2 regions of the Pelagerythrobacter sp. Soil_C_18 genome follow, and region 1 is predicted to be linked to the other one. Evidence: predicted binding sites of a transcription regulator. Region 1 holds the regulator's gene; the other holds the start of a gene.

Evidence for each region. The regulator LexA, encoded in region 1, represses DNA repair genes until DNA is damaged. The targets are predictions, from matches to a motif close to GTTCCNCNCTTGTTCT.
Region 2: AC3A5N_RS13635 (ATP-dependent helicase) is a predicted target of LexA. The motif match lies at 4,029-4,044, and genes of this name have one in related genera.

Annotation. Positions count from the first base shown of each region.
Region 1 is NZ_JBDGIU010000002.1:442,817-454,490, reverse strand. Features, by position in the region: gene AC3A5N_RS07840 (hypothetical protein) at 1-847, shown strand, start outside; gene AC3A5N_RS07835 (sensor histidine kinase) at 852-2,243, shown strand; gene AC3A5N_RS07830 (citrate synthase) at 2,290-3,576, opposite strand; gene gltX (glutamate--tRNA ligase) at 3,598-5,010, opposite strand; gene AC3A5N_RS07820 (ComEC/Rec2 family competence protein) at 5,040-7,217, shown strand; gene lexA (transcriptional repressor LexA) at 7,257-7,940, opposite strand; gene trpC (indole-3-glycerol phosphate synthase TrpC) at 8,093-8,878, opposite strand; gene trpD (anthranilate phosphoribosyltransferase) at 8,919-9,911, opposite strand; gene AC3A5N_RS07800 (anthranilate synthase component II) at 9,908-10,507, opposite strand; gene pip (prolyl aminopeptidase) at 10,630-11,598, opposite strand; gene AC3A5N_RS07790 (phosphodiester glycosidase family protein) at 11,595-11,674, opposite strand, start outside.
Region 2 is NZ_JBDGIU010000006.1:172,092-183,765, reverse strand. Features, by position in the region: gene AC3A5N_RS13655 (DEAD/DEAH box helicase) at 1-217, shown strand, start outside; gene AC3A5N_RS13650 (hypothetical protein) at 272-430, opposite strand; gene AC3A5N_RS13645 (GFA family protein) at 570-968, opposite strand; gene AC3A5N_RS13640 (GyrI-like domain-containing protein) at 1,033-1,647, shown strand; gene AC3A5N_RS13635 (ATP-dependent helicase) at 1,715-4,021, opposite strand; gene AC3A5N_RS13630 (hypothetical protein) at 4,131-4,787, shown strand; gene AC3A5N_RS13625 (hypothetical protein) at 5,091-5,591, shown strand; gene rsmD (16S rRNA (guanine(966)-N(2))-methyltransferase RsmD) at 5,620-6,165, opposite strand; gene AC3A5N_RS13615 (pseudouridine synthase) at 6,168-6,932, opposite strand; gene AC3A5N_RS13610 (aromatic ring-hydroxylating oxygenase subunit alpha) at 7,047-8,210, opposite strand; gene AC3A5N_RS13605 (AmpG family muropeptide MFS transporter) at 8,282-10,015, shown strand; gene AC3A5N_RS13600 (bifunctional folylpolyglutamate synthase/dihydrofolate synthase) at 10,017-11,312, opposite strand; gene accD (acetyl-CoA carboxylase, carboxyltransferase subunit beta) at 11,406-11,674, opposite strand, start outside.

The DNA.
Region 1 (11,674 bases):
GCTCGCCAATCACGACAGCGCGCTGTTCAGCGACGAGATCGTGGCGAATGTGCGAGGAATGGGCCTTCACGTGGCACGGCAGGCACTGGTCGCGCAGGCAAATGCGGCAGGTATCGAGGATCCGTTCGCCTTCGCTGCCGAGCATGGAGAGGTGCTGGCCGAGAGCCTTGCGCGAAACCTGCAGTTTCTCGGCCACTGCCACGCACTCGCGCTCGAACATCGCCTGGCCATGCAGCTGGAGCGGCGGAACGCGATCGATCCGGTGCTGTCCCCGCTGCTTCAGTCGCTGATCGCGTCCTCTGACACGGACACCGCGCAGCTCGCCATGGCGCTTCTCGCCGCGCAAGCCCGTTTCGTTCAGCAGCAGCGCAGGGTGGAACTGCCGCTGGCAGAGCTGCCTTTGGCACTGTTCGAGCACGCGCTTTCCACTTGGCGCGCGCAAGCTGGCGGCACCGACGAAAACGCCATAGAGCAAGCGGACAAGCGCCTGCGTGACGCATACCATCCGCATGCCACCCGCCTCGCCTTGCTCGAACGAGCGGTCGGGGCGGTCGGCGACGGGATGAAGCCGGCGCTTTCGATCGGCCATGCCGGGGCGGCCTTGTTCCTCTCGGCGCTTTCGCTGGCGACAGGGCAGGACCGCGATCTGATGGCCGTGGCGACCAACGAAAGCCAGGTCGGACGACTGGCGCTTGCGCTCCGCGCTGCCGGGCTCAAGCCTGAGCAGATCGCCGAGCAGTTCGTCCTCTTTCACCCCGGCATCACTCTGCCCGGCGCGTTCGACACGCTGCGCGCCGATCGCGCCGCAGCGATCCTTGCGGCGTCGGACCGGCAGGCCTTGGGCTGAGCCCATGAATGCCCACTCTCCCAGCTTTCTCGCGCGCGGACGAACCGATGCGGAAGATCGCTTGATCGAGGCAGACGAACTGATCGCCGCCTTGCAGCGGAGCTGCGGGGGCGAAGTTCCCGGCGTGCTTGCCGTGCCTGCTCTGCTCGAACGGGTGCGCCAGGCGCGCATCGCCGGTACGCGCCTCGGCGGCGCGATCGAGGCATTCGGCGGCGAAGAAGTCATCCGCGCCTGGATCGAGGTTTTTCCCCATTCCGGAAGCGAAGCGGGCTGCTCCATCGGTATCGCCGACTGGCAGGTATCCCCCGCGGCGCGCGACGACGATGCGCAGGCTGCTGCGCGGCATCTGGAGATCGAGCGCAGCGTTGCCGATTTGTGGGCGCGGCTCGATTCCACGCAAGGGGTGCTGGCCGCCGAAGCGCGTGCGCCAGATCTCGCCGCGCTCGCTGTGCGCATGGAGCAGGGCGCGGGGCGGCCCTGGACCGATTTCGTCGAGCTAACCGGTGCCGTCCACGAGCAGCCGATGCACTGGCGCCTGCTTGACGGTCAGGCGGTCCGGGTGCCGGAATCGCCGCGGGAATGGACAGTGACCCTGGTGCCGCTCGGAGGGCCCGAGCCCGGGCAGTCCGGATTCGAGCTCTACCTCGCATCCGAGGCCGTTCTTCCCCGCGCGGAAGCGCCGGCCGACGCCGCACCCGCTGGCCTCCCCGCAACTCATCTGATCGGGCGAAATCTTGCACCGGTGCTGCGGCAGCCGATTGCGCGGATCATCGCCAATGCGGAAACGATCCGCACCCGCCTCGCCGGACCGCTGGCCGAGGAGTACAGCAACTACGCGGCCGATATCGCGGCTGCCGGCCAGCACCTCCTGGCGCTGATCGAAGACCTATCCGATCTCGAGGTCGTCGAAGCGGAAGGCTTCGCCACGGCCCCCGATGAGATCGACCTTGGCGATGTCGCCCGCCGTGCAGCGGGGATCCTGGCGGTGCGTGCGAAGGAGAAGGGAATAGCGCTGACCGCGCCGCCCGCGGGCGTTTCCGTGCCCGCAGTGGCGGAATTCCGCCGTGTCCTGCAGATCCTGCTCAACCTCGTCGGCAACGCGATCCGCTATTCCCCTGAGGGCTCGCAGATTCGGCTGGAGCTTTCAGGCGAGGGGGAGCGCGTCCGGGTGAGCGTGGTGGACGAAGGGCCGGGGCTCGACGCCGAGCAGCAGGCGCGGGTGTTCGACAAGTTCGAACGGCTCGGTCGCAGCGGCGATGGCGGTTCCGGGCTCGGGCTCTACATTTCACGCCGGCTTGCTCGCGCGATGGGCGGAGACCTGACGGTGGAGAGCGAGCCCGGGAAGGGCGCGAGCTTCACGCTCGATCTACCGGCGGGCCATAAGTCTCAGGGATAATCGGGTCGCCGGCGAGCCTCTGCGCTGCCGGCAACCCGAGTGAAGCTCAGCGCTTGTCGAGCGGAACGTAGTCGCGCTCGGTCGGCCCGGTGTAGAGCTGGCGCGGGCGGCCGATGACCTGGCCGGGATCGGAAATCATCTCGTTCCACTGTGCGACCCACCCGACCGTGCGGGCGAGCGCGAAGAGGGCGGTGAACATGGTGGTCGGGAAGCCAATCGCCGAGAGGATTATGCCCGAGTAGAAGTCCACGTTCGGGAAGAGCTTCTTTTCCCTGAAGTAGTCGTCGCTCAGCGCGATTTCCTCGAGCCGAAGCGCGGTCTCGAACACCGGATCGGTGACCTTGAGCGCCTCGAACACCTCGCGCACGGTCTTCTGCATCACCGTCGCGCGCGGGTCGTAGTTCTTGTAGACGCGGTGGCCGAAGCCCATCAGGCGGAAGGGGTCGTTCTTGTCCTTGGCGCGCTCGATGTAGTGCGGGATGCGGTCTGGCGTGCCGATTTCGTGCAGCATGTTGAGCGCCGCCTCGTTCGCGCCGCCGTGTGCCGGGCCCCAGAGGCAGGCGATGCCGGCTGCGATGCAGGCGAAGGGGTTGGCGCCGGAGGACCCGGCGAGCCGGACGGTCGAGGTCGACGCGTTCTGTTCGTGATCGGCGTGGAGGATGAAGATCCGGTCCATTGCCTTCTCGACCGCCGGATGCAGTTCGTATTCTTCGGCGGGGACGCCGAAGGTCATGCGCAGGAAGTTGCCGGTATAGCTCAGGTCGTTCTGCGGGTAGAGGAACGGCTGCCCGACGGAGAACTTGTAGGCCATTGCCGCGATCGTCGGCATCTTCGCGATCAGGCGGTGGCTGGAAATCTTGCGATGCTCGGGATCCGAGATGTCGGTGCTGTCGTGATAGAAGGCCGACAGTGCGCCCACGACGCCGCACATGATCGCCATCGGGTGGGCGTCGCGGCGGAAACCGCGATAGAACGTCGCGAGCTGCTCATGCAGCATCGTGTGGCGGGTAATTGTGTAGTTGAAGTCGTCGAGCTCGACCTGCGACGGCAGTTCGCCGTTCAGCAGCAGGTAGGCGACTTCCATAAAGCTCGAGTGTTCGGCAAGCTGACCGATCGGGTAGCCACGGTGAAGGAGAACGCCTTCCTCCCCGTCGATATAGGTCAGCGCGCTTTCGCAGCTGGCGGTCGACTTGTAACCGGGGTCAAAGGTGAAAGCGCCGGTGCTGCCGTAGAGCTTGCGGATGTCGACCACGTCCGGCCCCACGCTCCCCTGAAGCACGGGGAATTCATGGGTCTGGCCGCCCAGTTCGAGTTTCGCCTGCTTGTCCGCCAAATTCGTTCTCCTCTTTGATGCCTAGCCCTGCTTTGCCGGAGCGGCCTGCGCGTCGATCCGCGCGAGCGCTTCTTCCCGTCCAAGCAGGACCAGCACATCGAAAATACCCGGGGACGTGGTTGTCCCGGTCAGCGCTGCGCGCATGGGCTGCGCGAGCTTGCCGAGGCCCAGTCCGAGCTCCTCAGCGAGTGCCTTGGTAGTGGCTTCGAGCGCCTCGATTGTCCAGTTTTTTTCCGCCCGTAGCCCACTGGCGATCTGCGCCAGAACCTCACGCGCACCCTCGGTGAGCAGCGCTTCGGCCTTTTCCGTAAGCGTCAGCGGACGGCGCTTGAACAGGAAGGCCGCGCCTTCGGCAAGCTCGTCGAGATCGCGTGCGCGGGTCTTGAGCACCGGCATGGCGCGTTCGAGCAGCGCCTTGTCCGCTTCGGGTCCAACCCGTTCGGCCACGAGACCTGCGAGCCGCGCGTCGTCGGCTTCGCGAATATAGTGGCCGTTGAGGTTCTGCAGCTTCTTGAGGTCGAAGCGGGAAGGGCTCTTGCCCACGCCGTCGAGATCGAACAGCGAGATCGCCTCCTCGCGCGTGATTTCCTCGCGGTCGCCATGGCCCCAGCCGAGGCGGAGGAGGTAGTTGAACAGCGCCTCGGGCAGTATGCCGAACTCGTCTCGATAGGCTTCCGCACCGAGCGCGCCGTGACGCTTCGACAGCTTGGCCCCGTCGCTGCCGTGGATCAGCGGGATATGGGCATAGACCGGCTCGGGCCAGTTCATCGCTCGGTAGATCGGCAACTGGCGGAAGGCGTTGTTGAGATGGTCGTCGCCGCGGATGACATGGGTGACGCCCATGTCGTGGTCGTCGACCACCACCGCGAGCATGTAGGTCGGGGTGCCGTCGGCGCGCAAAAGGACGTAATCGTCGAGTTCCTCGTTGCGCACGGTCACCCGGCCCTGGACGCGGTCGTCGATCACCGTCTCGCCTTCGTTCGGGGTCTTCAGGCGGAGGACGTAGGGCGCGCCGAGCGGTGCATCGGTGGGATCGCGGTCGCGCCAGCGGCCGTCGTAGCGCAGCGGCTGCTTGGCGGCGCGTTGGGCGGCCCGCATTTCCTCGAGCTCTTCGGTCGTTGCATAGCACTTGTAGGCGTGCCCTGCGGCGAGGAGCTGCTCGGCCACCTCCACGTGGCGGGCCCCGCGTTCCGACTGGAACACGACGTCGTCGTCCCACTCGAGGCCGAGCCACGCGAGCCCGTCGAGAATCGCTTCGATCGCTTCCGGAGTCGAGCGCTTGCGGTCGGTATCCTCGATTCTCAGCAGCGCCCGGCCGCCGTGATGGCGGGCGTAAAGCCAGTTGAATAGCGCGGTGCGGGCGCCGCCGATATGAAGGAATCCGGTCGGCGATGGAGCGAAGCGCGTCACGACCTGTCCGCTATCGCTTGCCATATCCGACGTGATCCTTTCCTATGTCTCCCATGGCGACGGGGGTGCCCGAGGTGCCGTTGGGGGGCGGGCCCGAAGAGGCCAATGCTGCAGCGCAGCGCAATTGGCGCAGCGCGGCGCGTTTGTCCAGTGCGGTGGACCGGATCGAGACGTTTCTCGCCGTGGCAGGATTTGATCGCGGGCCTTGGCTCGCCGTCGCCTTCGCCGCCGGGATCGGTGTCTGGTTCCTTTTGCCGGTGCCATGGCAGTGGATCGCCGTTATCGCCCTTGCGACGCTCGCCGCGATCGCGGCGCAGGCCCTGTGGCGGGATCGGGACGATCGGGCCAACTTGCGCCTGGCCGTAATTTCGCTGGCGATCGTGGTCGCGGCGGGGATGGCTATTGTGTGGCTGCGTTCCGCGGTCGTGGGAGCGGAGCCGATCGCCTATCCCCGGGTCGAACGGATCGAGGCGCGGGTTCTCGAACGGATCGACCAGCCGGCGGAAGACCGCCTGCGTCTCGTGCTGGCGTACCGCGATGCGGAGGCGGCGCGTGCGCGAAAGGTGCGGATCAACGTGCCGCTCGCGGCGGACCAGCCGGGACTGGCGGAGGGTGCGGTCGTGCGCCTGCGAACTCGGCTGATGCCACCGTCGCCCCCCATGCTGCCGGGCGGCTACGATTTTGCGCGCACTGCATGGTTCCAGGGGCTCTCAGCGACGGGATCGCTGATCGGAGAGATCGAGATCGTGCAGCCTGGCCGCGGCGCGAGCAGCCTGGCGGGGGTTCAGCGCGTGCTGGCCGCGCACGTGCGCGAGCGGCTGTCGGGCTCACCTGGCACGATCGCGGCGGCGTTCGCGAGTGGAGATCGAGGAGCCATAACCCGTGCCGACGAGGAGGCGATGCGGGACTCCGGATTGACGCACCTGCTGTCGATCAGCGGACTTCACGTCAGCGCGGTGATCGCGGCGGCTTACCTTTTAGCCATCAAGCTCCTCTCGCTCTGGCCGTGGCTTGCGTTGCGCGTGCGGCTGCCGGTCGTTGCCGCAGCCATCGCGGCCGGAGCAGGCGTCGGATACACGCTGCTGACAGGTGCGGAGGTACCGACGGTGCGAAGCTGCATCGGCGCCGTGCTCGTGCTGATTGCCTTGGCGCTCGGACGCGAGCCGCTGTCGATGCGAATGGTGGCGGTGGCCGCCGTTGCCGTGCTCCTGCTGTGGCCGGAGTCGCTCGTCGGGCCCAGCTTCCAGATGAGCTTCGCGGCGGTGCTCGCCATCGTCGCGCTGCATGGCAGCGCGCCGGTGCAGGCTTTCCTTTCTCCACGCGAGGAGAACTGGATCGTCCGGTTCGCGCGGCGCGCCGGGATGCTGCTGCTCATGGGCGTTGTGATCGAGATAGCGCTGATGCCCATCGTGCTGTTTCATTTCCATCGTGCCGGTCTTTACGGCGCGCTGGCGAACGTGATCGCGATTCCGCTGGTCACTTTCGTATCGATGCCGCTGATCGCATTTGCCTTGCTGCTCGATCTCGCTGGAGCGGGCGCGCCTGTCTGGTGGCTCGCGGGCAAATCCCTCGAACTGCTGCTCGCCATCGCGCACTTCACCGCCGCGCAGCCCGGAGCGGTAAAGCTTGCGCCCCAGATGGACCTGGCGACCATCGCGCTGTTCGTTGCCGGCGGACTATGGCTGGCGCTCTGGCGAGGGCGGGCGCGGCTGCTCGGCCTCGCGCCGGCAGCTCTCGGAACGATCCTGCTCATCGGGACGCCCGCGCCGGACGTGCTCATCTCGGGCGATGGGCGGCACGTCGGAATTGCAGGCGAGGGCGACCGGTTGCTGATGCTGCGCGATACCCGCAGCGAGTTCGCGCGCGACAATCTCCTGGAACTCGCGGGACTGGAGGGCGAACCGGTTCCACTCAGCCGCTGGGCCGGTGCGCGCTGCAGCCGCGATTTCTGCAGGCTTGCAATCGACCGCGGCGAGAGGCGCTGGACGCTGCTGATGGCGCGTGGCCGCGACATGGTGGAGGAACGGGCGCTTGCCGCTGCCTGCGACCGCGCCGATATCGTCGTCGCCGACCGCTTTCTTCCGCGCAGTTGCCGCCCCCGCTGGCTAAAGGCCGATCGACGCCTGCTCAGCGGGACGGGTGGGCTCGCGCTCTACCTAGACGAGCCGCGCATGGAGACGGTCGCCGAGGGGCAGGGCGAACATGGCTGGTGGCGCGGCACGCGGCGCTAGATCAACGATCGAGCAGTGTCGCCGCCATTTGCTCGGCGATCAGTGGTAACGGCGCAGCAATCCCGAAAGCTTGCCCTGCACCTGCACTTCGTCAGGTCGGTAGATCTGCGGTTCGTAGCTGCCGTTGGCCGGGTCGAGCCGGATCATTCCGTTCTCCCGGCGCAGGTACTTGAGCGTCGCTTCCTCGTTGCGCACGAGTGCCACCACGATCTCGCCATCCCGCGCCATGTCGGTACGGCGCACGAGCGCGAAGTCGCCGTCGAAAATGCCGGCTTCGATCATCGAATCGCCCGAAACCTCGAGTGCATAGTGCTCGCCCGGTCCAAGCAGCGCGGCGGGGACGGGCAAGCTGCTTTGCCCCTCGATCGCCTCGATCGGCACACCCGCAGCGATGCGGCCGTGGAGCGGAATTTCGATTACGTCGTTTGCAGGCCTCGGCTGCGCTGGCGCGACCCGGTGCAGTTCGACGATATTGTCACCCTTCGCGCTGCGCGCGGCGGGTGTCGCATCTTCGGGCTGCTTGAGCACTTCGAGCGCGCGAGCGCGGTTGGGCAGGCGGCGGATGAAGCCGCGTTCCTCGAGCGCAGAGATCAGGCGATGAACGCCCGACTTGCTCTTGAGATCGAGCGCCTCCTTCATCTCCTCGAACGAAGGGGAAATGCCGGTTTCTTCCAGCCGCTGCTGGATGAAACGGATCAACTCGTGCTGCTTTGCCGTCAGCATGGCGAAGTCTCCTCGGTCGCCTGACACGCTCGTCCAGGTTGCGAACGAATGCGGAACAATTAGGCAACCGATTTGGTGAAGTCAAGCAACTCCGCCATTCTGGAGTCGATAGTAGAGAACATCCGTTCCGCTTTCGTCTCGACATCCGGCCGTTAGCCGAGGAGAAGCTGCCGCGTCGCGGCGGTGAGATCGGGCTGCCGCATCAGACTCTCGCCCACGAGGAAGCAACGCACGCCCACCGCAGCCAGGCGCTCGCAGTCCGCATGGCGCTCGATTCCGCTCTCCCCGACCAAGAGCGCATCCTCCGGTGCGAGGGGCGCGAGGCGCTCGGTCACGGCAAGATCGGTGCGAAAGGTTTTGAGGTCGCGGTTGTTTATTCCGATGAGCCTCGAGCGTAGTGCGCTCGCACGCTCCATCTCCGCCTCGTCGTGAACCTCGACCAGGACGTCCATGCCGCGCTCGAGCGCGGCCGCCTCGATCTCGACCATTGCGCCATCGTCCAGCGCGGCCACGATGATGAGAATTGCATCGGTTCCGATCGCGCGCGCCTCGGCGACTTGCCATGGGTCGACCATGAAGTCCTTCCGCAGCACGGGCAGGTCGCAGGCCGCGCGCGCATCCATCAGAAAATCCTCATGCCCCTGAAAGTAGGGCGCGTCGGTGAGAACCGAGAGGCAGGCGGCGCCTCCCGCCTGATAGGCCAAAGCGTGTTCGGCGGGGCGAAAATCGGCGCGGATCAGACCCTTGGACGGCGAAGCTTTCTTGATTTCCGCAATCAGGCCGAACCCGTTCCGCGCCTTGGCCGCAAGTGCGTCGGCGAAGCCCCGCGGCGGCCCGGCATCCCGCGCGGCACGGTCGAGATCCTCGATCGTGGCGAGCCCTTTGCGGGCAGCGACTTCCTCACGCTTGGTGGCGCAGATTTCGTCGAGCTTGTTCATCGTCCGGTTTCCGTGTGGCAGCTTGCGTTCGTCGCACGATCTAACGCGCCATTTCGATCCAGCGATCGAGCAGGGTACCCGCATTGCCGCTGTCCAGCGACTCCGCGGCGATCGCTGCACCGTCCTCCCATCCCCGAGCCGAGCCCGCGAGGATCAGCATCGCCGACGCGTTGAGCAGCACAGCGTCGCGATAGGGGCCCGGCGCGCCCATCAGCAGCGCCTTGAGCGCCTTGGCATTGTGCAGCGAATCCCCGCCGCGGATCGCCTCGACGGGGGCATGCGGCAGACCGGCCATCGAAGCATCGACCCGGCGCATCTCGAAATCGTTGCCGACGACTTCTGCCACCTCATTGCCGCCGGCGAGGCTCAGCTCGTCGAGCCCCTCGTCGCCCGAGGCGATGAAGGTGCGCTCGGTCCCGAGCCTGGCCTTGGCCGCTGCGTAGATCGGCACGTAGCCGGGGCGGGCGATGCCGATCAACTGACGCCGCACGCCGGCCGGGTTCGACAGGGGGCCCATGAGGTTGAAGATCGTGCGCCGGCCGAGCCGCTGACGGAGCGGCTGAATCCGTCCCATCGCGGGGTGGTGGTTCTTCGCGAAGAGGAAGCAAATTCCCAGCTCCGCCAATGTCTTTTCGGCTGTTCTTCCAGCCGCTTCCATATCGAGCCCGAGCGCTTCCAGCGTATCCGCTGCGCCGGACTTGCTGCTGGCCGCACGATTGCCGTGCTTGGCGACGGGCACGCCCGCGGCCGCAACGACGAGGCTCACGGCGGTCGAGACGTTGAGCGTGTGATGGCCGTCGCCTCCGGTGCCGCAGCAGTCGACGGCATTGTCCGGCGCCGCAACCGGGATCATCCGCGCACGGAGCGCCCGCGCCGCGCCGGCGATCTCGTCCGCCGTCTCGCTGCGCTCGGTGATCTCGATGAGAAACCGGGCGATCTCCTCCTCACTGGTCTCGCCGTCGAGGATCCAGCCGAAGACTTCCTCGGCCTCGGCTTCGGAGAGGTGGGGCTCGGCCTCGGGGAGCGTCTTCATGCGGGCACCTTGGCTTCGATCCCGCAGATCGCGAGGAAGTTGGCGAGCAGCGCGTGGCCGTACTCGGTGGCTATGCTCTCCGGGTGGAACTGAACCCCGTGGATCGGCAGCTCGACGTGGCGGAAGCCCATCACGCTCGTGCCGTCGAGCCCGGGCGTCTCGCTGGTTGCGTTGACCGTCAGAACCTCGGGCACGTCCTCGACGATTAGCGAGTGGTAGCGGGTGGCGGTGAAGGGGGAAGGCAGGCCGGCGAAGACGCCGGTGCCGTCGTGCTCGACCGGCGAGGTCTTGCCGTGCATCAGCCCGCCGCGCACGACGCGCCCGCCGAAATGCTGCCCGATCGCCTGGTGGCCGAGGCAAACGCCGAGCAGCGGCAGGCGGGCGTCCGCGCAGGCGGCGACGAGATCGAGGCTGATCCCGGCTTCGTTCGGCGTGCACGGTCCGGGAGAGATCAGAACGCCCGCGGGCCCACTCGCGACCGCCTCCGCCGCCGTCAGCGCATCGTTGCGCTCGACGCGGACTTCGGCCCCCAGCTCCATCAGGTAATGGACCAGGTTGAAGGTGAAGCTGTCGTAGTTGTCGATGACGAGGATCATGTCGGAGGTCTTCGTGGTTCGGCCGCGCGCGATCAAGCAAGGAAAGCTATTGGGGTGTCGATTGCTCTCCTCCCTTTCCGGGGGGAGATAGCAGCTTGGGTCAACGGGAGAGAGCTACCGGCCTACGCCTGCTTCCCCGCGAACCGGTCGCTGGCGCGGACGAGGCCGTCGGTGATGCCTGGCTCGGTGAACAGGTGGCCGCCGTCGGGCACGATCTGAAGGTCCACCTCGGGCCAGGCCTGTTTGAGCGCCCAAGCCGCGGCGGGCGGAGTGCAGCAATCGTGCCGCCCCTGCACGATGACGCCGGGGATGCCCTTCAGGCGGTGTGCGTTGACGAGGAGCTGGCCTTCATCGAGCCAGCACTTGTGGCGGAAATAATGGTTCTCGATCCGTGCGATAGAGATTGCGTGATCGTCTTCGGTGAATTCCTCGAGCATCGCAGGGTCGGGCAGCAGCGTTACCGTCATGCCTTCCCACATACTCCATGCCTTTGCGGCGGCGAGCTTGGTGGCGTGATCATCGCTGGTGAGGCGGCGGTGATAGGCCTCGACCACGTCATCCCGCTCGTTCTCCGGGATCAGGCCGATGAAGTCGGCCCAGGCTTCCGGATAGAGCTCGCTTGCGCCGTAGGTATAGAGCCAGTCGAGTTCCGCCTGGCTCGACAGGAAGATGCCGCGCAGCACGAGTTCGCTGACGCGCTCGGGATGTGCCTGGGCGTAGGAGAGCGCGAGGGTGGAGCCCCAGCTCCCGCCGAAGACCTGCCAGGTCTTGTGACCGCACATCTCGCGCAGCCGTTCCATGTCGGCGACGAGATCCCACGTCGTGTTGTTCTCCAGGCTCGCGAACGGTGTCGAGCGGCCGCAACCCCGCTGGTCGAACAGCAGGATGTCGTAAAGTTCCGGATCCCACTGCCGGCGCTGCGTGTCGCTGCAGCCGGAACCGGGGCCGCCGTGGAGGAACACGGCCGGCTTGGCGCCGCGCGTGCCGATGCGCTCCCAGTAGATCGTGTGTCCGTCGCCGACGTCGAGCATTCCGGTCTCGTTCGGCTCGATGGGCGGATAGAGCGTGCGCTCGTATGCAATCTGGATCATGGCTTGTCCTTGTGCTCGACTACGATCATCGGTCCGATCGGTGCCCGGTTGTCGAGGCGGTCGGTCGCAGGGTCCC
Region 2 (11,674 bases), on a different contig from region 1:
CGAAGAGCGCGACGAGGAAGAAAAGCCTCGCCGGGCGCGCCGAGAGCGCGACGACGAGGAGCGCGAGCCGCGTCCCGCAAAGCCGCGCCGTGAGAAGGCGATGAAGCCCGAGCGTCCCGAACGCTCACGCCCTCGGCGGGACGAGGACAGCGAGCCCGTTCCGGCCGGCGAATGGAACGGCCCGAAGCCCGACTTCCTGGACGTCAGCGCGCTCTAGGCTCAAGCGTCCGGCGCCCTTCCGGCTTTCGCTGGGATGACGCTTTAGTCGAGCCTACAGCGCTTCCGCATTGTCGCCGCCTTTGCGGTTCTCGCGATCGCGCGCGTTGGAGCGATTCGGATCGCGTGCTTCCTGTTTCTGCAGCTTTTCATTCGGATTGCCGCTGCCGCGGTTTTCCTTCCGCGCCTGGGCGTTGCCGGCTTCGCTGGTCATGTCGGTTCTCCTTCACGAAAACCAACGACCGGGCCGCGGGAGGTTTCCGACCGTTTGCCTCGATGTCCGAGCTGGGGCGCGATCTAAGCTTTCGCTGGGATGGCGGATCAGCGATGCGTCGCGCGATCGCCAAGCTCGATCAGTCCATATGCTCGATGTCATCGCCGACGATCGCGACCCAGCGATGCTTGCGTTCCTCGTACACCGAGAACTTCGGCGAGGGGAAATCGGGATCGGCGAACGCTCCGACCGGAACCGCGGTCACGCCCGCCATCCCCTCGTTGACGTAGGCGACGGTCGAGCCGCAATCGGGACAGAAGCGATAGGTCGCCCGCGTCCCGCTATCGCCCACCCGCGACCACTCGCGGAACGCCCCCGTCAGTTCGAACCGCTCGTCCGGCCAGCGCGCCTGAACCGCGAACGCGCTGCCGGTCCGCTGCTGGCAGGCGAGGCAATGGCAGACCGAAACGCGCACCGGGTCGCCCGTGCATCTGGCACGCAATTGCCCACACCGGCAGGTTGCCTCGCGATCGGTCACAACGTCGGCGTCTAGAGCGCAGCGGGCGTTTGCGAAAGGGGCCCGATGTGTCAGGAGGAGACGGATGACGAAGCTCGATCTGAAGAAGACGCACAGGGCGCTGTTCAATCCGCCGCAGGACAGCTTCGCCGAGATCGTGGTGCCGAGAATGGCCTTCGTGAAAGCGGACGGGGCGGGCGATCCGAACACGGCGGACGAATACAAGACGGCGGTCGAGTGGCTGTACGGCGTCAGCTACGCAATGAAGTTCGCGGCGAAGGAAAGGCTTGGCCGCGACTACGTGGTGCCCCCGTTGGAAGCGCTCTGGTGGGCAGACGATCCCGGCGCGTTCGTGCGGCGGGAGAAAGATCGCTGGCGCTGGACCGTGATGATAATGGCGCCGGACTTTATCGGCGAGGCCGATTTCGACGAAGGGGTCGCGAAGACCGCGGCAAAGCGCGGCCACCGTCCGCCATCGCTGCGCTTCGAATCCTATGACGAGGGCCGATCGCTGCAGATCCTGCACATCGGCAGCTACGACGACGAAGGTCCGACCTTGAGACGCCTCCACGAAGAAGCGATGCCCAGCCTCGATGCGACCTTCAACGGCCCACATCATGAAATCTATCTGAGCGACCCCCGGAGGACCGAGCCGGCAAAACTGAAAACGATCCTCCGCCAGCCAATCCGGAAGCGTTGAGGCCCGTCGGGATGACGTGATTGGGGGAAGCGGCGGACCTCGGAGCGTTGCTCGACAGTCGCCGCTCTCACGCCACCGTCACGAAGCTGTCGATCACCCGCTTCACCCCGGCCTGCTCGAACTCGATCTCCAGCCGGTTCCCCTCCTGGTCCGTCACCACGCCGTAGCCGAACTTGTCGTGGAACACGCGTTGGCCGACGGCGATGTCGGTGCGGGGTTTGGCGGCGAAGCTGGCGGCGCTGCGGGTGGTTTCGCGCACGCGCTTCGGCGTTGCATCGTAGCCGGTGGTGAGCGCGCGCTGCCAGCCGGGGCCGCGGGTGGCGGTGCGGGCGGGGCGCTCGCGGGCGAGATGGGCGAAGGGGTCCTCGTGCTCGGTCATGCCCGCGCGCCAGAGGGAGGCGCCGCCGGTCAGGGTGGTCTCTTCCTCGATATGATCGGCGGGCAGTTCGCCGACGAAGCGGCTGGGGATGGAGCTGGTCCACTGGCCGTAGATGCGGCGGTTGGCCGCGTGCAGGATCGTGCAGCGCCGGCGCGCGCGGGTGATCGCGACGTAGGCGAGGCGGCGTTCCTCCTCCAGGCTGGCGAGCCCGCCTTCGTCGAGCGCGCGCTGGCTCGGGAACACGCCTTCCTCCCACCCGGGCAGGAAGACGTTGGCGAACTCCAGACCCTTGGCCGCGTGCATGGTCATTATGGTGACCTTCTCGCCCTCGTTGGCACGGTCGTTGTCCATCACCAGGCTGACGTGTTCGAGGAAGTCGCCGAGCGTCTCGTATTCCTCCATTGCACGCGCGAGCTCGGAAAGGTTCTCCAGACGGCCGGAGGCTTCGGCGGTCTTCTCCGCCTCGAGCATGGCGTTGTAGCCGGTCTCGTCCAACACCGTGCGCAGCAGTTCGGACGGGGTGACCTTGTCCACCTGCTCGCGCCACTCGAGGAACTGGCCCATCAGTCCGCCGATCGCGTTCGCCGCGCGCGCGGGCAGCTCGTCGCTGTCGGCGAGCTGGAGCGAGGCGGCGGCGAGCGGCATTCCGGTGCGGCGGGCGTGCTGATGCATCTTCTCGAGCGTCTTGGCGCCGAGCCCGCGCTTGGGCTGGTTATAGATGCGCTCGAACGCGAGATCGTCCTGCGGCTGGGCGATCACGCGCAGATAGGCGAGCGCGTCGCGGATCTCGGCGCGCTCGTAGAAGCGGAAGCCGCCGACGATCCGGTAGCCCAAGCCGATCTGGATGAAGCGGTCCTCGAACTCGCGCGTCTGGTACTGCGCGCGCACGAGAATGGCGATCTGCTCGAGAGGCGCGCCCTCGCGCTCCAGCCGCTCGATGTCCTCGCCCACGCGGCGCGCTTCCTCGGGCGCGTCCCACACGCCGATCACGCGCACCTTGTCGCCGCCGTTGACCTCCGTCCACAGCGTCTTGCCGAGGCGCTGGCTGTTGGCGTCGATCAGACCCGAGGCGGCGCCGAGGATGTGCGGGGTGGAGCGGTAGTTCTGCTCCAGCCGGATCACGTGTGCGCCGGGAAAGTCCTTCTCGAAGCGCAGGATGTTGGCGACCTCGGCCCCGCGCCAGGAGTAGATCGACTGGTCGTCGTCCCCCACCACGCAGATATTCTTGCGCTCCTGCGCGAGCAGGCGAAGCCAGAGGTACTGGACCTGATTGGTGTCCTGATACTCGTCGACCAGGATGTACTTGAAGCGCTGCTGGTAGTGCGCGAGCACTTCGCGCTCCCGCCGGAACACATTCAGCATGTGCAGCAGCAGGTCGCCGAAGTCACAGGCGTTCAGCGCCTTCAGCCGCTCCTGATAGAGGCGATAGAACTGCTGCCCGCGGCCGTTGGCATAGGCTTCGTTTTCGACCGCATCGAGGTCTTCGGGATTGAGACCGCGGTTCTTCCAGCGGTCAATCAGGCCGGCGAGCTGGCGCGCGGGCCAGCGCTTCTCGTCGAGGTCGTTCTCGACGATGAGCTGTTTGAGCAGGCGGAGCTGATCGTCGGTGTCGATGATCGTGTAGTTCGATTGCAGCCCGACCAGCTCGGCATGGCGGCGCAGCATCTTGGCGCCGATCGAATGGAAGGTGCCGAGCCAAGGCATGCCCTCCACTGCTTCGCCGAGATGGTGGGCAACACGCTCGCGCATCTCGCCGGCCGCGCGGTTGGTGAAGGTGACGCAGAGAATCTCGCTCGGCCAGGCGCGCCGTGTTGCGACGAGGTGTGCCAAACGCGCGGTAAGCGCCGCGGTCTTGCCCGTGCCAGCGCCCGCGAGCATCAGAACCGGCCCTTCGGTCGTCAGCACCGCCTCCCGCTGCGGGGCGTTAAGCCGCGCTGCGTAAAGGGGAATTTCGCCATCAGGGGCGGAGTTCGGGGCGGTGCCGGGCAGGGTCATGAGCAGGCGAACAGCTAGGGAACGCGGAGGAAACACGCAAGGGCCGCACGGAACCGCATCACCTGTGCGGCGTAGTGGCACCGATGATGAACGGATGGAGACAGCTCCAATGCGTAGCATAATTCTAGCCGGTGCCGCGGCACTGGCTTTCGCCGTGCCCGCTGCGGCGCAGGACACCGAGGCCGACGCCGAGACCCAGGTCGAAGCCGAAGTCGAGACGCCTGTGGGCACCTACACCATGACCGCGGGCCAGCAGACGTCGTATGACGCATGGCCGGCCGATCGCCAGGCCGCCTACGATGCGTGGACGGCCGAGATCCAGGAGTATTTCTGGTCGCTGACCCCCGACCAGCAGACCGGCTGGTGGGCGCTGACCGACGAGCAGCGCAGGCAGGTCTATCAGATGACGCCGCAGCAGCGCACGTCGGCCTGGGCGCAGATCGCCGCGCAGATGAACGGCGCCGCGCCCGGGGCAGCAGCTTCGACCGCGGCGACCACTACCACAGGCACGCCGGCCGGCCCCGCGAGCACGACGGCTTCGATGGCGACGAGCGGCGACATGCGGTTCGTCGAGAGCGAGACGGTGCAGACCGCCCCTCCGCCGAAGGAGGAGTATCCGATCTGCAGCGCCGAGGTGCAGGACGGCTGCATCAATCCGCGCGCGGCGGGGAAGAACTATGGCAACGTCCCGCTCGACTACTGGCCGGGCAAGCCAGCGAGCGAGATCGACGAGCCGCTGCCGGCCAAAAAGCCCGACGGCGCCTGACCGCGTTTCTCTGGCGCGCGCCTAAGCAGGTGCGTCGATACCCGAAGGGGCAGAGTTGCTTTCGCGGCTCTGCCCCTTTCCCGTGTCTTTCCGTGACAAGTTGCAAGAAAATCAGTCTATTACAGCTCGCCCCGATTCTGACACATTTTCCGGCGAGGCGTTTCGCTCATGCGATTGTAGTCGAGTGTAAGTCTTGCCGCCGCAGCGTGAAGTCCCCAACCTCTAGGTAATCCTGACGGGGGACCGAATTGTCAGGAAGAGTTCGCGTTCGTCGCTTGGGAATATTTTAAAGGAGACTTCCCAATGCGTATCCGTAACCTACTTCCCGCCGTCGCCGCCGTGGCGATCGTTTCCAGCCCGGCGCTGGCTCAGGACACCGAGATGGCCGAACCGCCGGTCGAGTCCGCGGAGCCGGCCGACACTGCCACGACAACCACGCTGACCCCGGACCAGCAGTCGGCCTATGATGCCTGGGCGCCCGCGCAGCAGGCGCAGTACGATGCCTGGCCTGCCGAGACGCAGACCTACTTCTGGTCGCTGACGCCGGAGCGTCAGGAGCTCTTCTGGCGCATCTCGGATGCCGACAAGAGCACGCTCGCGACCCTGCCGCCGGAGCAGCAGACCCAGGCCTGGGCGCAGATCGAAGCTCAGGCGGCCGGCATGCCGGCCCCGACCGACCCGGCAGCCAATCCGACGACCCCGGAACCGGCTGGCCCGGACACGACGACTCCGGACCCGATGGCCGATCCCACGACGGCTGAGCCGGCCACTCCTGACGAGCCGATGACCGACGACCCGATGTAATCGGTCGGTCGGAGCCTAGCTCGCGAGATCAGTCGGCAAGGCGGAGCAAAGTCAGCTTCGCCTTGCCGACACGTCTTTCGGCATCGACCGAAAGTCCCTTTACCGCCACCGTCTCGTCCGCTCCGGTTTCGAGCGCGATCCAGGTGGCTTCCCCGATCCACCCCAGCCTCAGCAGCCGATCGAGCGCCACCGCGCCCGCGCCGGTGCCATAAGGCGGATCGAGCAGCACCAGGTCGCGGGGCTTGTCGACCGGGCCGAGCGCCATGACCGATCCGGCGCGCACTTCGCTTCGCATGCGGGCGTCGAGCGCGGCGATGTTGGCGCGGATCGCCTTGAGCGCCGCCTCTTCCTGCTCGACGAACAGGCACTGCGCCGCCCCGCGCGAAAGCGCCTCGAGGCCGAGCGCGCCCGAGCCTGCGAACAAGTCGGCCACGGAAAGCTCCTCGAAACTGCCGAGCCGGCTGCTGAGCATCGAGAACAGCGTCTCGCGCGTGCGGTCCGCGGTGGGGCGCGTCGCCTCCCCCTTCGGCGTCACGAGCCTGCGCCCGCGCCACTCTCCGGCAATCACTCTCATGCTCACGCCCGGTGCGCTCTCTTGAGGCTCGATCGGAACCGCTCGATCTCGTGCTTCTGGATTTCCACCACCGCGCCGCGGGGCAGTTCGCCCAGTGCGAAGGGGCCGTAGCCGACGCGGATCAGGCGGCTCACCTGCAGCCCGAGGTGTTCGAGCACGCGGCGGACCTCACGGTTCTTGCCTTCGGTGATGGTCAGCTCGATCCACTGGTTGCGGCCCGTGCGCCGTTCCATGTTCGCATCGATCTGGCCGTAGCGGACGCCGTCGATCGTCAGGCCGTCGAACAGATCTTCGAGCTGCGCTTGCGTCACCTCGCCGAATGTGCGCGCGCGGTAGGTGCGCGGGATGCCGCTGGCAGGCAGTTCCATCGCGCGCTTGAACTCACCGTCGTTGGTGAGCAGCAGGAGGCCCTCGGTGTTGAGATCGAGCCGCCCGATCGGCATCACGCGCCCCGCGCCCTTGGGGAGCGCGTTGCGGAGCGCGGTGTAGATCGTCGCGCGGCCCTTCGGATCGCGTTCCGCGGTGATCAGGCCGGTCGGCTTGTGGAAGGCGAACAGCCGCGTGCGCTCGGCCTTGCCGACCGGCTTGCCGTCGACCGTGACGCCGCGCAGGTCGGGGATGATCGTTGCCGGGGTGTCGAGCACCTTGCCGTCGATCGCGACACGGCCGTCAGCGATCATCCGCTCGACCTCGCGCCGGCTGGCGACGCCCGCGCGCGCGAGCAGCTTGGCGATGCGCTCGCCCTGAGGTTTTGGAGTGTCGGCCATGCGGGGCCTCTACACGCACCGTCATCCCAGCGAAAGCTGGGATCGCTCTCCGATCGGGTCCGACTTTCGGCACGCGATCCCAGCTTTCGCTGGGATGACGGCTTGGGTGAGTCGTCAGTTCACCGCCCGCAGCGCCTCCTCCACGGTCTCGTGGAATCGCCGGATGCCGCCTTCCAGCGTGCCGAGCGTCAGCGAAGGCACCGCGCCTGTGGAGAGCCCTTGCTGTCCCAGCTCCGCCGCGCGGAAGTCTTCTCCGGCGAAGACGCCGCCATCCAGTAGCGCCCAGCTCCGTTCCCAGTGATCGCGCGCCTTGTCGGTGACGGGATGCTCGGGGATGAGCATGAAATCTTCCACCAGCGTGCGGTCGTGCGCCTGGGGCATCATGACCATGACGTTGACGTAGTCGGGGCTGGGGATGATCAGCGCGCCGGGGATGAGCTGGTAGGCGAAGGTCACCACGCGGCGCAACGCGGCCATGTCGGTGAGGTCCACGGACTCCATCTCCTCCAGCCGGCCGACGGCGGAGCGGGCGTGGGGGCCGACCATGTCGCCCGAGGTCACCCCGTCCTTGAAGAACGGCCCGATCGTCTGCGCATGGAGCCGGGTGACGTGATAGCTCTCCAGGAAGGCGTCCATGATGAGCTTCCAGTTCGCCGCGACCTCGTGCGTCTTGCGGCGGAACAGCACGTGCTCGCCCATGCCGAGCGCGTCGAAGTCCTCGCCCAGCCGCTCGGCATCGGAGAAGTCGGCGGTCGCTTCCTGCGGACAGAACCAGATCAGGCCGCCGGTCTCGCGGCTCGGCAGCTCGATCAGCCCTTTCGCGTCCTTGTCGAGTCCGGGGAAAGTGTCGGGGCGGGGCAGGGCGAGCAGGCGCCCGTCCACCGAATAGGTCCAAGCGTGATAGGGGCAGACGAGCCGCTTCTGGCACAGCGCCTCGCTACCCTCCACCAGCCGCGTGCCGCGATGGCGGCAGACGTTGAGGAAGACGTGCGCCTTGCCTTCGCCGTCGCGGGTGATCAGCAGCGGACGCCCGGTCGCGTCGTGCGGCACCGCCATGCCCGGCTCGGGCAGCAGGGCGGACGGGCACAGGATCTGCGGCATCCGCTCGTAGATCGCGGCCATCTCGCGCCCGTAATAGCCGGGGTCGGTATAGACGCTCGCCGGAACCTCGCTGACGCCCGCCTCGGCGCGGCTCTGCCCCTCGGCGATCGCGCGTGCCAGCGCCAGCATGCCCTCGGTCGGCCGCCGCGCGGGATGTTTGGTGTCGATAGCTTCCATAGCGCCTGTTCCTGGCCCTCTCCGGCAGCTAGTGTCGCAGAAAATCGGGATAGACGGAAGGACGCTAGGGAATGGCCGAGGCTGCTGCCGCCACAAAGACCACCAAGCCTGGCTGGCGCACGCTGGTGCGCTCGCTGCGCAACCGGAAATCGGCGTACATGGCGTTGTTCGGATTTGCCTCGGGCCTGCCCTTCGCGTTGTTCCTCGGTACGCTCTACGCGTGGCTTAGCGAGGCCGAGGTCGATCTGGAGACGATGGGCGTGTTCTCGCTGATCGGCCTCGCTTACGCGTTTCAGTTCCTGTGGTCGCCGCTGCTCGACCGGATGGACATTCCTGGCCTGCACCGGCTCGGCAAGCGGAAGCAATGGATCGCGCCGGCGCAACTCTTGCTCGGGATCATCCTCGTAACCATGGCGGGTCTCGACCCGAAGAGCTCGCTCGGCTGGTTCAGCCTGCTCGCCGGGATCGGCGCCTTCGCCAGCGCCACGCAGGACATCGTCATCAACGCCTGGCGCATCGACATCGCGGACGAGGAAGCGACGATCGACATCCTCTCGACCGTCTATCAAATGGGGTTCCGCCTCGCCGCGCTGGTGGGCGGCGCGCTCGGCCTGATCGTCGCGGCGCGGATCGGCTGGCCGCAGACTTACGTGATGATGGGCTGCATCATGCTGGCGATCGGCTTGGCCGGCTTGTTTGCTCCCGATGCGGATGTCGACCAGGCGGCGTCGGTTGCCAAGAATGAGAAGCAGACCGCCGAACTCTACGTGCCGGGCGAAATCGAACCCAGGGTTCGCAATTGGGCCTTGCTGGCGGTGGGTCTGCTGTGGGGCTGGGCGATCCTGACGGTCGGCGTGTTCATGGCCCGCTCGATGACCGCCATCCCCGAAGAACGGCCCGACCCGACCGCATTCATCGCGACTTACGGCCCATTGATAGTCATCGCGACAATCGTGCTCCCCGCGTTCGTGGCCGCCTGGCTCGCCAAACTCAAGCGCGACGGGAAGCACGTGATCGTCGAGGGGCGTGCGGGGAAAGCCTCCGACGGGCTGATCCTCGATCAACTCTACCGCGCGCTGGTGCAGCCGCTGGTGGAGTTCGTTGGGCGCATGGGCTGGTCGCTGGTGCTCATTCTTGCGCTGGTGCTCACCTACCGCATCACCGACGCGATCTGGGGCACCTTCGCCTATCCGTTCTATCTCGGAGAGCTGCAGTATACGAACGACGAGGTTGCGGTCGCCTCGAAGTTCTTCGGCGTCGGAGCGATCCTGCTCGGCCTGGCGCTCGGCGGCTGGCTGATCACCGTGCTCGGGCGGATGTTCACTCTGACACTCGGCGCCGGCCTCGCTGCAGCGACCAACCTGCTCTACGCGGACCTTGCGTTGGGCGGAGCGACGATGCAGGCGGTAAGCGACGCGACCGGCTTCACTTGGGCGGTGCTGCAGTTCCCCGGCGGGAGCGAGCGGCTCGCGCGGCTAATGATCACTATCGGCGGAGAGAACCTTGCCATCGGTATCGCGGGCGCGGCCTACGTTGCCTGGCTCAGTTCGATCGTGGCCAAGGGCTATAGCGCGGTGCAATACGCGCTGCTGGCGTCGCTGACGCTGCTGGTCGGCACCTTGGGGCGCGGGGCGCTGGGTCAGATGATCGAGGAACGCGGCTACTACTACGTGTTCATCTTCACCGCGCTGATCGGCGTGGTGGCGGTGGTGCTGTGCATTCTCGAATGGATCCGCGAATCCCGCGGGAAGCGCGCTGCGGGGGTCGTGGCGCCGGAAGCGAGAGAGGCCCTCCCAGCCGAGTAGCTTAGTCAGGTGTTTCCCCATTCAGCCGCAGCACCTCGCCCGCCAAGTAGAGCGAGCCTGCGACCAGCACCGGCAGGCCATCGTGGGGCAGAGCCGCAAGGGCGCCTGGTACGTCGGGAGCGGAGCGGGCGATTTCGCCGAATGCTTCGGCGGGATAATGCTCGTGGTAGGGGACGGGCACGGCGGTGAGGGTGGCGATGCTCGGGGCGAGCGGGGCGGTGAGGGCCGCCGGATCCTTTCCCTCGATCATGCCGATCACGAGGTGCAGCCGCTGGCCCGCGAAATGCCGGGCGAGCATCGCGCCCGCGCTCGGGTTATGGCCGCCGTCGAGCCAGACTTCGCGCTCGCCCGCAAGCGGGCCGGGCGCGAGGCGCTGGAGGCGCGCGGGCCAGTAGGCGGCGCGAATGCCTTGCGCCATCGCTTCGGGTGAGACGGTGACGCTTTGCTGGTGGCGCAGCATCGCCACGGCGAGCCCGGCGTTGAGAGACTGGTGCAGGCCCGGCAGCGTGGGGATCGGGAGCGAGAGCGTGCCCTGCGCATCGGAGTAGGCAATCCGGTCACCATCCGCCTCTATCGTCCACGCGCCGCCGGGGCCCTGCGGCAGGAGCGGAGCGCCGACCCGTTCGGCGGTCCGTTCGACCGCCGCCATCGCCTCGGTCGGATAGTCGAGCGTCACCAGCGGCACGCCGGGCTTGGCGATGCCGGCCTTCTCAAAGGCGATGCGCGCGATCGGCTCGGGCGGGGTGCCGTGCTCCGGCACGAGCAGGAAGCGCTCGTGGTCGATGCCGAGCGCGGCAATGCCGCACGCCGCGGGGCGGGGGACCGCGTTGGTCGCGTCGAACCGCCCGCCGAGGCCGACCTCGATCACGCAGGCATCGGCGGGCACGCGCGCGAACTCGAGGAAGCTGGCGGCGATCGTCACCTCGAAGAAGCTGGGCGCGAGATCATCGCCCGCGTCGAGCACTTCGGCGAGAAGTTCGGCCAGCCGCGCGTCGGAGACCAGTTCGCCCGCCACCCGGATACGCTCGTTGTAGCGCACCAGGTGCGGGCTCGTCGTGGCTTGGACGCGGTGCCCCTGCGCCTCGAGCATCGCGCGCAGGAAGGCACAGGTGGAGCCCTTGCCGTTGGTCCCAGCCACGTGGAACACCGGCGGCAGCGCCAGATGCGGATCGCCGAGGCGCGAGAGGAGCGCACGGATCGTCTCGAGCCCGAGGCGGCCTTGCGGCACCGAAAGCGCCGCCAGCCGGTCGAGCTGGGCCTGGACCGCGGGGTCCGAGGAAGTGCCGAAGTCTTTCATAGCGTCGTCATCCCGGCGAAAGCCGGGATCGCTGTCCTCACGCTCCGGGCTTGCTGCACGCGATTCCAGCTTTCGCTGGAATGACGGCGTGCATCAAGCCGCCGCCCTCGGCTGAAGGTAGTCGAGCAGGCTCGCCAGCGTGGTCTTCAGATCGTGCCGCTTGACGACCATGTCGACCATACCATGCTTGTGCAGGTACTCGGCGCGCTGGAAGCCTTCGGGCAGTTTCTCGCGGATCGTGTCTTGGATCACGCGCTGGCCGGCAAAACCGATCAGCGCGCCCGGCTCCGCGACATGGATGTCGCCGAGCATGGCGTAGCTGGCGGTGACGCCGCCGGTCGTGGGATCGGTCAGCACGACGA